2 regions of the Faecalibacillus sp. H12 genome follow, and region 1 is predicted to be linked to the other one. Evidence: predicted binding sites of a transcription regulator. Region 1 holds the regulator's gene; the other holds the start of a gene.
What was found. Region 1 encodes Rex, which represses fermentation and respiration genes when NADH is low (regulators of the CRP and FNR family bind a similar motif). Its sites were predicted from a motif close to GTGAANNNNTTCAC; they were not measured.

Region 1 (6,150 bases):
TTTCCTTTTTAAACGATTCATAAAATGAGAAGCTGCATACATATTTTTACGATTAGGCGAATTCATTAGATCACCCGTAATCAAAAATTTAAGTTGATGATCATGAGGAAGCATATGATAAAGTTCATCTAGACTATCCTGTAATACAATAAGTCCATTGTCTGTTTTCTTTGTTCCTAAATGAAGATCACTTAGTTGTATAAAATATTGATCTTCATTTGTTTGACATTTCTTTTCAAAAATCTTATTTGTTTCTATTAGTCTAAAACATTCTTTTACTTCCTCTATGTTTTTTACAGGATAAAAAACACTTTGCTCTCCTTTAAATATAAAAACACCAGGCCAACAATCTATTTGATAAAGAGCATTTAAAAACAGATGAAAAGGTCCATATAAAGAGATATCTTCTTTCAATGCCTTTTTTATACAAAAAACGCGCATCAAATCATGATTATAACTATTATCAAAATTTTCCAAGAATTGCTGATCGATTCCCGATAATAAAATGACTTGATATTTTTCTTTTTCCTTTGCTATATATTTATGAAAATCATGTGCATAACTTGTTTTAAAAGCCGTATCATAGGTTTCAAAGTTTTTACTTCTAAAAAGTAACTCACATTCATTTTTTTGAATTTGATGTACAAATGGAAATTTTATATTTTGTTTTGTTAACCAATTTTTAAATTCTCCAAGTTGTTCGTAACTTGCATACACATTCCTAAATGACTTATTACCGTCTTTAAAAATAAAATTAAAATAGAGATTCATCAAATCATATTCATTCATGTGTGTCACCTCCCACATATTATACACAAAAAAAAGCCTAACGAATAGGCTTTTAGAATTTTAAATTTCTTGGAGTTCTTGGGAATGGTTCAACATCTCTAATATTTTGCATACCTGTTAAATACATTAAGAAACGATCGAATCCTAAACCAAATCCAGCATGTTTACATCCACCAAAACGACGTAGATCCATGTACCATTGTAATCCTTCTTTGGCCATTCCTTTTTCATCCATAATTTTTTCTAAGACATCATATCTTTCTTCACGTTGTGATCCACCAACAAGTTCACCAATTCCTGGAACAAGTAAATCACAAGCAGCTACTGTTTTACCATCATCATTTAAACGCATATAGAATGCTTTGATTTCTTTAGGGTAATCTGTTAAAAATACTGGTCCACCAACAATTTTTTCACAGATATAACGTTCGTGTTCTGAATTTAAATCCATACCCCATTCTACTTTATTTTCAAATTTAACATCTGCTTTTAATAAATAATCGATTGCTTCTGTATAAGTCATACGTTTAAAATCACTATCTCTAACTGCTTTGATACGTTTGATACATTCTTTATCAATCATGCTTTCAAAGAATTTCATTTCTTCTGGTGCATTATCTAAGACATAATCAATACAGTATTTAACCATATCTTCAATTAAATCCATATCATCTTCTAAGTCAGCAAAAGCAATTTCAGGTTCAATCATCCAGAATTCACTAGCATGTCTTGAAGTATTTGAATTTTCCGCTCTAAAGGCAGGTCCAAATGTATAAACATCACGATATGTTAAAGCAAAAGCTTCAACATGTAATTGTCCTGTAACTGTAAGATAAGCTTCTTTTCCAAAGAAATCTTTATCAAATTCTGTATTATCGATTGTTGTTGCTCTAAACATTTCTCCAGCACCTTCACCATCATTTGAAGTAATGATTGGTGTATGGACATAAACGAATCCTTGGTTTTGGAAGAATTCATGAATAGCCATTGATAAAACAGATCTTAATCTAAAGATTGCATAAAAAGTATTTGCTCTTGGTCTTAAGTGAGGAATTTCTCTCATGTATTCAAAAGAATGTCTTTTCTTTTGTAATGGGAAATCTTCATCACAAGTTCCTTCAACCACTAAATGTGTTGCTTCAATTTCAAAAGGTTGTTTTCCATCTGGTGTTAATTTTAATTTACCAGTTACTTTAACAGCACTTCCTGTAGAAATATGAGAAGCTTCTTCATAATTATCAATAATTTCATCTAAATAAACAACTTGTACATTTTTAAAATATGTTCCATCATTTAAAGCTAAAAATCCGATTTTCCCACTATTTCTATTTGTACGGATCCATCCTTGTAATTCAACATATTCAATACCATCTAATTGGTCTCTATCATTGATATATAATTCATATAATTCTCTTACTGTAATAAATTCAAACATTTTTCTCTCCCTATTCTTGATCATTTGATTTCATTTTAATTACTAATTCTTGAATAGCTACCACAACATCTACTGTTTGGACTTCAACGCCTTCTTGAACCATAAAATGACTATGCGTAAAATCTACAATTCCTTTAATGCCTAATTTCATTAAACGATCCACTGTTTCTTGAACATTTTCTGAAATCGCCAAAATAGCAATTTTACAATCACTTGGAAAAGTTTCTTCCAACTTGTCAATATGACAAATTTTCACACCAAATCTTTCCCCTTCTTTATTTTTATCCATATCATAACCACAAACAATCTTACCTACTGTATATTGCCAACGATTATATTTTAAAATGGCACTTCCTAAATTGCCAACCCCAATTAAAATAATAGGTTCATCTAATCGTAAACCTAAAACTTCACTTAAACCATCTATAAGATGTTTAACATCATAGCCTCTTCCACGTCTACCAAAATTATCCGTTTTTGATAAATATGTAAAATCACGCCTAATTGTTGTATCTTGTATTCCTGTAATTTCAAACAATTCACTCGATAAACATGTTTCTTTTCCTTCATGTTGCATTTTTCTAAGCGCTTTTAAATAAACAGGAAAACGGGACATTGTCGCTTTTGATATTTTTTTCTCCACACTAATCCCCTCCTATTGATTCTAATTCTAAATCAAGATGTGGTTTAATGCCAAGCGATAAATCACTAAACTTATTATTATCATACATAACTTTTCCTGCTAAAGCAATCATCATTGCATTATCTGTACAACATTTCATTGGTGGAAGAGACAATTGTACGTCTTCTAACATGGCAACTTGCTCTTTCATCTTTTCTCTTAAACCCCTATTAGCAGAAACCCCACCAGCTAACATAATTTCTTTAACACCATATTCTTTAGCAGCTCGAATCGTTTTATCGACCAAAACATCAACAACAACATTTTGAAAAGACGTTGCTAAATCATTTTGATTGATTTCTAAACCTTTTTGTCTATGATTATGTGCTAAATTGATTACTGCTGATTTTAAACCACTAAAACTAAAATTATAACTATCATCATCTAATGGTTTAGGTAAATGATAACTTGCCTTTCCTAAATGAGCCATTTTATCTAAAACCGGTCCTCCTGGATAAGGAAGATTTAAAACTCTTCCCACTTTATCATATGCTTCTCCAACAGCATCATCTAAAGTTTCACCAATCACTTCAAAAGAATAAGGATGTTTCATCAAAACAAGCTCTGTATGCCCACCACTGACTACAAGACATAGTGCTGGATAAACAATATCTTTTTCATAATTATTTGCATAAATATGCCCTGCAATATGGTGAACCCCAATTAATGGTTTATCATAAGCCAAAGAAAGTGTTTTAGCGACTTGTAAACCAATATGTAAAGAGCCAACAAGTCCTGGACCTTTTGTTACACAAATAGCATCAAGGTCTTCCATTTTTATATTTGCTTGTTTTAACGTTTCTTTTAAAACAACAGATACACATTCAACATGCTTACGGCTGGCAATTTCAGGGACAACACCACCATACATTGCATGTATGTCGATTTGACTTGCCACGACACTACTTAAAAATTCTCTTTGATCTTTTAAGACAGCCATCGCCATTTCATCACAACTTGATTCAATTGCTAGTAATAATGACATCTCTATCCCTCCAATTTCTTGATCATTAAATACGCATCTTCACCATTGCTATAGTATCTTTTTCTAACAGCAACATTTTTAAACCCAAATTTTTGATATAAAGCAATTGCTTTTACATTTGAAACACGTACTTCTAAATTAACATTTTGATAATGTAATTCTTCACTTTTTTCAAGAGCGTATTCCATCAGTTGGCTTGCATACCCTTGTCCTTGAAAATGTCGATCCGTCGCAATTGTTGTAATTTGACATTGATCACCTAAAAACCATAATCCTATGTATCCAATAATTTGATTTTCTTTTTCAAGAATATAATAACCCGCCATAGGGTTTTCTTTTAATTCATGTATAAAATCTTCTTCATTCCATGGTGATAAAAAAAGATCTTTTTCTAATTCTACAATTCTTTTTAAATCATCAACTTTCATTTCTCTTATTGACATATTTTTTTAGCCTCAACTTCCTTAATATATCTTGGAACAAGACCATCAACATTTTCTATTTCTTTTTCTAAAGTAGAAAGTGTATAAATATGCTTGGCAAGATCCACTTCTTTTTCAAGTATTCCTACTAAATGTGTATCACCAACAATTTCATAATCAGTATATTGTTTTTGATAATTTTCAAATTCATCAATATTTATTAAACAATCATCAACAATAACCTTTCCTTCATTGTAAATTCCTAGAAATAATTTATGGCTTCTTGCATCTAAAATAGAAATAGCTTTTTTCATTCCTGCCATCGCCTTTAAAGAAGAAACAGTTTTTACCTTAATATTCATCGTTGCATTTAATGTTTTCGCAATCGTTAAAGCAACACGTACACCAGTATAAGAACCCGGTCCAATAGTAATGACCATTTCATCAAAATCGCTCATTTTTAAATGATTTTCTTGTAATAATTTTTGTAAATAAACGATTGCATACTCAGATTGCTTTCGATTTCCTTCTTCTTGTAAAGAAGCTAAACATTTTTGATTTTCATATAAAGCTACTACTAAATACTTATTAGCACTATCCATGACAATTGTTTTCATATTCAATCTCCTTTACAAGTTCTTCGTATTTTTTACCAATTGGTTTTAAAATAAATTCTCTATGATCATCATCGATTCTTTTTATCGTCATTGCTAAACGTTCTTGAGGTAAAATATCTTCTAAAAATTCTGGCCATTCAACCACACAAATATCATCACTATCAAAAATTTCTTCAAAGCCTAAATCTTCACTTTGTCCTTCTAAGCGATAAGCATCAAAATGAGATAATTGATAATTTCCTTGATATTGTTTTAAAATTGTAAAAGTTGGTGAATTAATAATTCTTTTAATTCCTAAACCCTTTCCTATTCCCTTAGTAAAGGTTGTTTTGCCTGCACCCAAATCACCATTAAGTGTCAATAACATATGCGGTTTTAGTAATTTTCCTAAATATTCACCAAAAGCTAATGTTTCATCTCTATTATTTATAGTAATCACTTTTTCCATAATAACCCTCTTTTAAATCTTGATAAAAACCATACCATTTCTTAGTAAAATTCTGATCAAATGGTCCTCCCTTTTTTACCGCTAAATCAATCAAAACATCTAGTTGTTTCTTTAAAATTTTGTCTAATTCATCACTATAGCCCATTTCACGAGCATGTTGACGATATTCTTCTTGATCTAAAATGCGATAGTTTCCATCTGGAAATACTTTTAAATCTAAATCATAATCAATATATTTTAAAGCCTCTCCATCATATAAAGTTGGTGAAGCAATATTACTATAATAATACACTCCTGTTTTTCTAATCATACAAATTACATTGTACCATTTATGTTTGGGCATATACCAAATAGCAGGTTCACGTGTATGCCACATTCTGCCATCTGATTCTGTCACCAATGTCCGATTATTAATAACAATGTAATGATCATCCGTTTCTTGTAAAACAAGTCCCTTTGACCAACATCTATGTATTTTACCATTATGTTTATATCCATGTATTAAGATTTTCTTTCCTACAATATCTTCCACAGCAAACGACTCCTTATTAACATTTACATTATACACAAATTCATCTTTCTTTCAAAGAAAAAAAGACTCGAAACGAGTCTTATAAATGAACTGCTTTTTTAAGTCTTGGATATAAAATCACAAACAAAATAAAGCAAGCAATGATTGTTGCAATATTATAAGGTAAGTTATAAGTTAAGTTTGCTTGTAATGGTGTTTGGAAAGCATACCATCCTGAAATCAAATGACAAATTGTTTTCA
Region 2 (6,150 bases), on a different contig from region 1:
TCAAACAGCAAAAAAAGTAAGAGATTATTTTGAAAAACAAATGCCGATTGCAAGATGTTGTAAAATTGATAAAAGAGAATTTGAAAAAGGAGATATTGGTTTATATGTATGTCAAGCTTGTAGAAAGCAAATAGAGAATCAAGTAAAGACTATGTCTGTTTGGGAATATTTTGATCAATTAGATAATTTTGATTTTCCTGATTATCATGGACAAAAAATGTATTTACAGGATTGTTTTCGTGATAGAAATCATCCTGAAGTACATCAAGCTGTTAGAAGTCTTTTAAAGAAAATGAATATCGAAGTTATTGAAATGAAAAATAATAAAGACAATTCTATTTTTTGTGGAACACTCCATTATGAATCAAAAGCGTTAGACGATACACATTTATCACATTATCCTAAAGATGTACAAGAAAAATACATGCAAGAATATGTTCAACAATTTTATGATAAACAAATAATTTGTGTATGTAATCGCTGTTTAAAAGGAATTCTTTTAGGAAAAGGAAATGGTGTTCATTTATTAGAATTGTTATTTAATAAATAGATTAAATTAAAAACAGGCTTATTAGGGAATTCCCAAGCCTGTTTTTAGATTGAATTTTGATGAACATAATTTGTAATTTCACCAAGATTGATTTCTTTGAGTTTTTGTTTATATTGATTTTCAGCAGCATCTAAATGATTGATAATGATATCTTCTGTATGTTGAATATTTAATGCTGGATCAAAGACTTTATCAACTAAATGTGTAGTTTCAATAAATTTTTCTTTTCCTTCAATTGCTTCAAAAATATCTAAAAAAGAAATATCATTCATTTTTTTGTTTAAAATAAAACCACCTAGCTTACTTGCCTTAGAGGTAATAAGACCAGCTACTACAAGTTGTCTAGTTACTTTTTTTAAATATGAATCAGAAACATCTAACATTTTACTTAATTCATGACTTTTAAGTGGTCCTTCACTTGTACCAATAAGCAATAAAATACAAATTGCTTGTTCAAAACTTTTTCTAATTCTCATTGTAATCCCTTCCCTTTTTTTATTATAACTAATTTTTTATATTTTGTATGTAAGAATATTGACATTTATATTGAAAAAATTATAATACTCTATAGACATTATATATCTATAGATGTAAAATGTCTATAGAAGATAGAAAGAAGGATATTTATGATTAAGCAAGAGTGGAAAAACATTTTAAAAAATCATTGGATTCAAATCGTTTTAGTTGCTCTTATTCTTATTCCTAGTATTTACACAGTTGTCTTCCTTGGATCTATGTGGGATCCATATGGAAACAGTGGAGATCTTCCTGTCGCTGTCGTGAATAAAGATAAGGCAGTTGAATACAACGATAAGAAATTAGACGTTGGTGATCAATTAGTCAAAAAATTAAAAGACAACGATTCATTAGATTTCCATTTTGTAAATTCAAAAGAAGCAAATAAGGGACTAAAAAATGGTGACTATTATATGGTCATTACGATTCCAAGCAATTTCTCCAAAAATGCAACAACTTTGTTGGATAAAAATCCTAAAAAGATGGTTTTAAATTATACAACAAACCCAGGTACAAACTATGTTGCATCAAAAATGGATGATTCAGCAATCGCAAAAATTAAAGCTGAAGTTTCAGCTTCAGTAACAAAAACATATGCTGAAACAATCTTTACTTCAATTGGAACAATGTCAGATGGATTTGCTGAAGCCAGCGATGGTACTCAACAATTATCAGATGGTATGACTCAATTAGAAGATGGTAACAAAACTATTAGTGATAACTTAAAAGTATTAGCAAGTAGTTCTTTAACATTTAAAGATGGTACAAATACTTTAACTAAAGGTTTAAAAGATTACACAAATGGTGTTGTTACAGTAAATAATGGTATTTACCAATTAAAAACAGGTGTTGGTACTTTAGGTAGTGCTACTCCTACATTAGCTAGTGGTGTAAGTGATTTAAATACTGGCGCTCAAGCATTAAATAAAGGCGTTAGTGATTATACAGCAGGTGTAAGTCAAGCATTGGCTGGTGCAAATCAATTGGTTGAAAATAACACAGAATTAAATGCAGGTGTTAAAGCATTAGGTGAAGGTGCTGAAAAATTAGTTGCAGGAAATCAACAAGTAGTTGATGGTGTAAAAAAATTACAAGAAAATCTTGAAACTTCCAAAAAAACTATGGCAGCAAGTCAAGATTCATTGACTCAATTATCTGATGGAAAAACATCATTAGATAATTATGCTACATTAATTAAAACATTAAATGCAAGTGGTGATGCTAAAAAACAAGGAATTGCTAGTAAATTATTAACTAGTGGAATGTCAAGAGCAGAAATCGATGCTTATGGTTTAACAAATTATTTCCCTGTAGATAAATATAAAGACGGTGTAGCTTCATATATGGATTCGGTTGCTACTTATACAACAGGTGCATCTACAGCAATTAATACATTATCTAGTTCAACTAAATCAAGTTTAAATGATTTAGATGCAGCTCTTAATGGTGGAACTTTAACAGATGGTACAAAAGTTCCTACAGGATTAGTAAGTGGAACTCAAACAGTCCAAGCTGGATTAAATGAAGTGAATGCAAAAGTTAATGGTGGTAAATATGTAACTGTTGACAATGATGGAAATATTAAACAAGTAACTGTTGATTCTAAAGATGCTTTAGTTGCAGGTGTTCAAGCTTATACAGCTGGTGTGGATAGTTTACAAAAAGGTTTAACACAAATCGCTGATAACAATACAGCTTTAACAAGTGGTGCTACTGCTTTAGCTGATGGTACTTCAAAATTAAACAGTAATGTTCCTGAATTAACTAAAGGAATTACAGCTTTAACAAGTGGTGTTGATCAATTGGCTACAGGTACTTCAACATTAGTAAGCAATAATGCTACATTAATGAATGGTGCTAATCAATTATCTGATGGTGCTGGTCAAATTAGTGATGGTGCTAGTAAGTTGGCTGCTGGTTCTGATACTTTAGGTGATGGAATTAAGAGTGCAGCTGATGGTGTAACTACTTTAAATGATGCATTAAAATCTGGTGCAGAAGAAAGTAAGATTGATTCAACAGATAAAACTACTGATATGGTAGCTACTCCTGTTGAAACAAGTCATAAAGAAATTTCTAAAGTTGAAAATAACGGTCATGCAATGGCTCCTTATATGATGTCAGTTGGTTTATATGTAACATGCTTAGCATTTGCTTTAATGTATCCAATTAGACATGGTATTAAAAAAGCTGAAAATGCATGGAAATATTGGGCAAGTAAAGCAACTGTTATGTATACAGTTTCTACATTAGCAGCTATCGTAATGGTTACTGCTTTAAGATTAATTAATGGATTTGAACCTGTTAATTTAGGTTTAACATACTTACTTGCAATTCTCGTATCGGCGGCATTTATGTCACTTGTCATGTTATTAAGTTTAACAACTGGATTTATTGGTGACTTCTTATTACTTGTATTCATGATTGTTAACTTAGGTGGTTCTGCTGGTACGTATCCATTAGATACAGGTCCAGCTATCTACAAAGCTATTCATAAATTTGTACCATATACTTATAGTGTAGATGGATTTAGAAAAACAATTAGTATGACAGCTCCTTCAATTTCAGTTGAAATTGCAGTGTTTGCAGGAATCTTAATTGTATGTTCATTATTAACAGTTGTTTACTTCAAATATAAAAACAAAGAAGATAAACATGCAATTCCTCAAATGTTTGAAGAAGTAAATTCAACAAAAGCTGAATAGTATAAAGGAATCCTAGAAATAGGGTTCTTTTTTATATGTAGTTCAAACTAAAAGCGAAAATATCTTTTGTGAACATTTTAACAAAATGGTAAAATAAAGGTAGGAGGATGAATCTATGGAAATTAAAAATGTTGTTGTTATTGGTGGAGGCGTTTTAGGAAGTCAAATTGCTTATCAAGCAGCTTATTGTGGTTTTGATGTAACGATTTGGCTTAGAAGTGAAGGAAGTATAGGAAGATGTCAGCCTAAATTAGATCATTTAAAAGAGGTTTATCATGATACGATTACTTTAATGGATAGCGATAAAGGAAAGACACCTCAAAATTGGGCCATGGGTATTAGTGATTATGAAGATTTTGATAAAGAACAATGTTTAGAAAAAGCTAATAAGGCCTATGAAAATATTAAATTAGAATTAGATTTACAAAAAGCAGTCAGTGACGCCGATTTAATTATTGAATCAATGGCTGAAAATGTAGAACAAAAAATAGATATTTATAAAAAAATGGCAGATTTATTACCTGAAAAGACAGTTATCGTTACGAATTCATCTACATTATTACCATCGAAGTTCGCTAAATATACAAAACGTCCAGAAAAATATTTATCATTACATTTTGCAAATAGTATTTGGAAAAATAATATGACAGAAGTCATGGCACAAAAACAAACGGATCAAAAATATTTTGATTTGATTATGGATTTTGCTAAAGAAATAAGAATGATACCATTACCTGTTCGTAAAGAAAAATCAGGATATTTATTAAATTCAATGCTTGTTCCTTTATTATTTTCAGGTATGGATCTTTATGTTAATGGGGTTAGCGATCCTGAAAGTATAGATAAAGCTTGGACTTTAGGTACAGGTGCTCCTAAAGGACCTTTCCAAATTTTAGATACGGTAGGACTTACGACAGCTTATAATATTGTTTCAATGTATTTAAAAGTTCCTTCATTTTTAGCTCCTTATAATTTTAAAGGTATGGCTAAGATGTTAAAGAAATATATTGATGAAGGAAAATTAGGAATGTCTTCTGGAGAAGGCTTTTATAAATATTAGAAGAATCAATGATTCTTCTTTTTTTACTTTTTTCAAAATATGAAACGAGTAAATCTTGCATTTTGTAAGTGTTATAATACCTCCTAGATAAACGGAGGTAGAGAAAATGAGTTTTCCAAAAGATTTTTTATGGGGTGGCGCTATTGCTGCTAATCAATATGAAGGTGCTTGGTTGGAAGATGGGAAACAACCGAACGTTACAGATGTACTTGTAGGTATTATGTCTAAAGATCCTGGTATTCAATGGAATGAAGATAAGAAAAAATATGAAATGAAATTAAATCCAGATAAAGTTTATTTATCACATGATGCCGTAGATGGGTATCATCGTTACCGTGAAGATTTAAAATTAATGAAAGGTATGGGATTCAATAGTTTTAGAACTTCTATTGCTTGGGGAAGAATTTTCCCTAATGGGGATGAACTTGAACCAAATGAAGCAGGTCTTGCTTATTATGATGATATGTTTGCATACATGAATGAATTAGGAATGGAACCTGTCATTACTTTATCACATTATGAAACACCATTACATTTAATTACTGAATATGGTGGATGGTCTAATCCTCAATTAATTGATTTTTGGTTACGTTATGTAAAAACTGTTTTTACACGTTATAAAGGAAAAGTTAAGTTCTGGCTTACATTTAATGAAGTCAATGCGTTATTTAGAATGCCGCTTGTTGCTGGTGGGGTTCTTACAATCAAAGATCCTAAAGATCCTAGTGATCCAATTGGTTCAACAACAAAACAAGATCAATGGGATGCTTATCATAATATCTTAGTCGCAAATGCGAAAACAGTTCAATTAGGACATGAAATTAGTGAAGATTACCAAATTGGCTGTATGATGACAGCTTCATCAGTAGCTACTTATCCATATAACTGTGATCCTTTAAATGTTGTTGGAACTTTAGATGCTCAACGTATGAATATTTTCTTTATGGCAGATCCATTCTGCTTAGGTATTGTACCAACTTATTTAAAGAAAGTATGGAAAGAAGATCAAGTAAATGTAGAATTTAGTGATGAAGAATTAAAATTGATTAAAGAAAATACAGTTGATTTCTTATCATTTAGTTATTATCGTTCAACAACATTTGATCGTGATGTGAACTTAAAAGTAGATACAGGTGGACTTACATGCCGTGATAATCCATATCTTAAAGATAAAGCACCTCAACCTTGGGGATGGGCTGTTGATCCGGTAGGATTACGTTATACTTTAAATGTTTTATATGATCGTTATCATTTACCATTATTAATTGTAGAAAATGGTGTTGGTTTAGATGAAAATATTGATGAAAAAGGTGAAATTC

Region 2: HUU89_RS06560 (3-hydroxyacyl-CoA dehydrogenase) is a predicted target of Rex. The motif match lies at 3,840-3,853, and genes of this name have one in related genera.

Annotation. Positions count from the first base shown of each region.
Region 1 covers NZ_JABWDK010000002.1:317,337-323,486, reverse strand. Annotated here, with positions in the region: gene HUU89_RS04660 (metallophosphoesterase family protein) at 1-789, opposite strand, end outside; gene asnS (asparagine--tRNA ligase) at 842-2,224, opposite strand; gene HUU89_RS04650 (redox-sensing transcriptional repressor Rex) at 2,235-2,867, opposite strand; gene tsaD (tRNA (adenosine(37)-N6)-threonylcarbamoyltransferase complex transferase subunit TsaD) at 2,869-3,891, opposite strand; gene rimI (ribosomal protein S18-alanine N-acetyltransferase) at 3,894-4,334, opposite strand; gene tsaB (tRNA (adenosine(37)-N6)-threonylcarbamoyltransferase complex dimerization subunit type 1 TsaB) at 4,325-4,930, opposite strand; gene tsaE (tRNA (adenosine(37)-N6)-threonylcarbamoyltransferase complex ATPase subunit type 1 TsaE) at 4,908-5,378, opposite strand; gene HUU89_RS04625 (DUF402 domain-containing protein) at 5,353-5,910, opposite strand; gene HUU89_RS04620 (energy-coupled thiamine transporter ThiT) at 5,990-6,150, opposite strand, start outside.
Region 2 covers NZ_JABWDK010000006.1:52,408-58,557, reverse strand. Annotated here, with positions in the region: gene HUU89_RS06575 (hypothetical protein) at 1-550, shown strand, start outside; gene HUU89_RS06570 (Rrf2 family transcriptional regulator) at 595-1,026, opposite strand; gene HUU89_RS06565 (YhgE/Pip domain-containing protein) at 1,177-3,771, shown strand; gene HUU89_RS06560 (3-hydroxyacyl-CoA dehydrogenase) at 3,887-4,831, shown strand; gene HUU89_RS06555 (glycoside hydrolase family 1 protein) at 4,938-6,150, shown strand, end outside.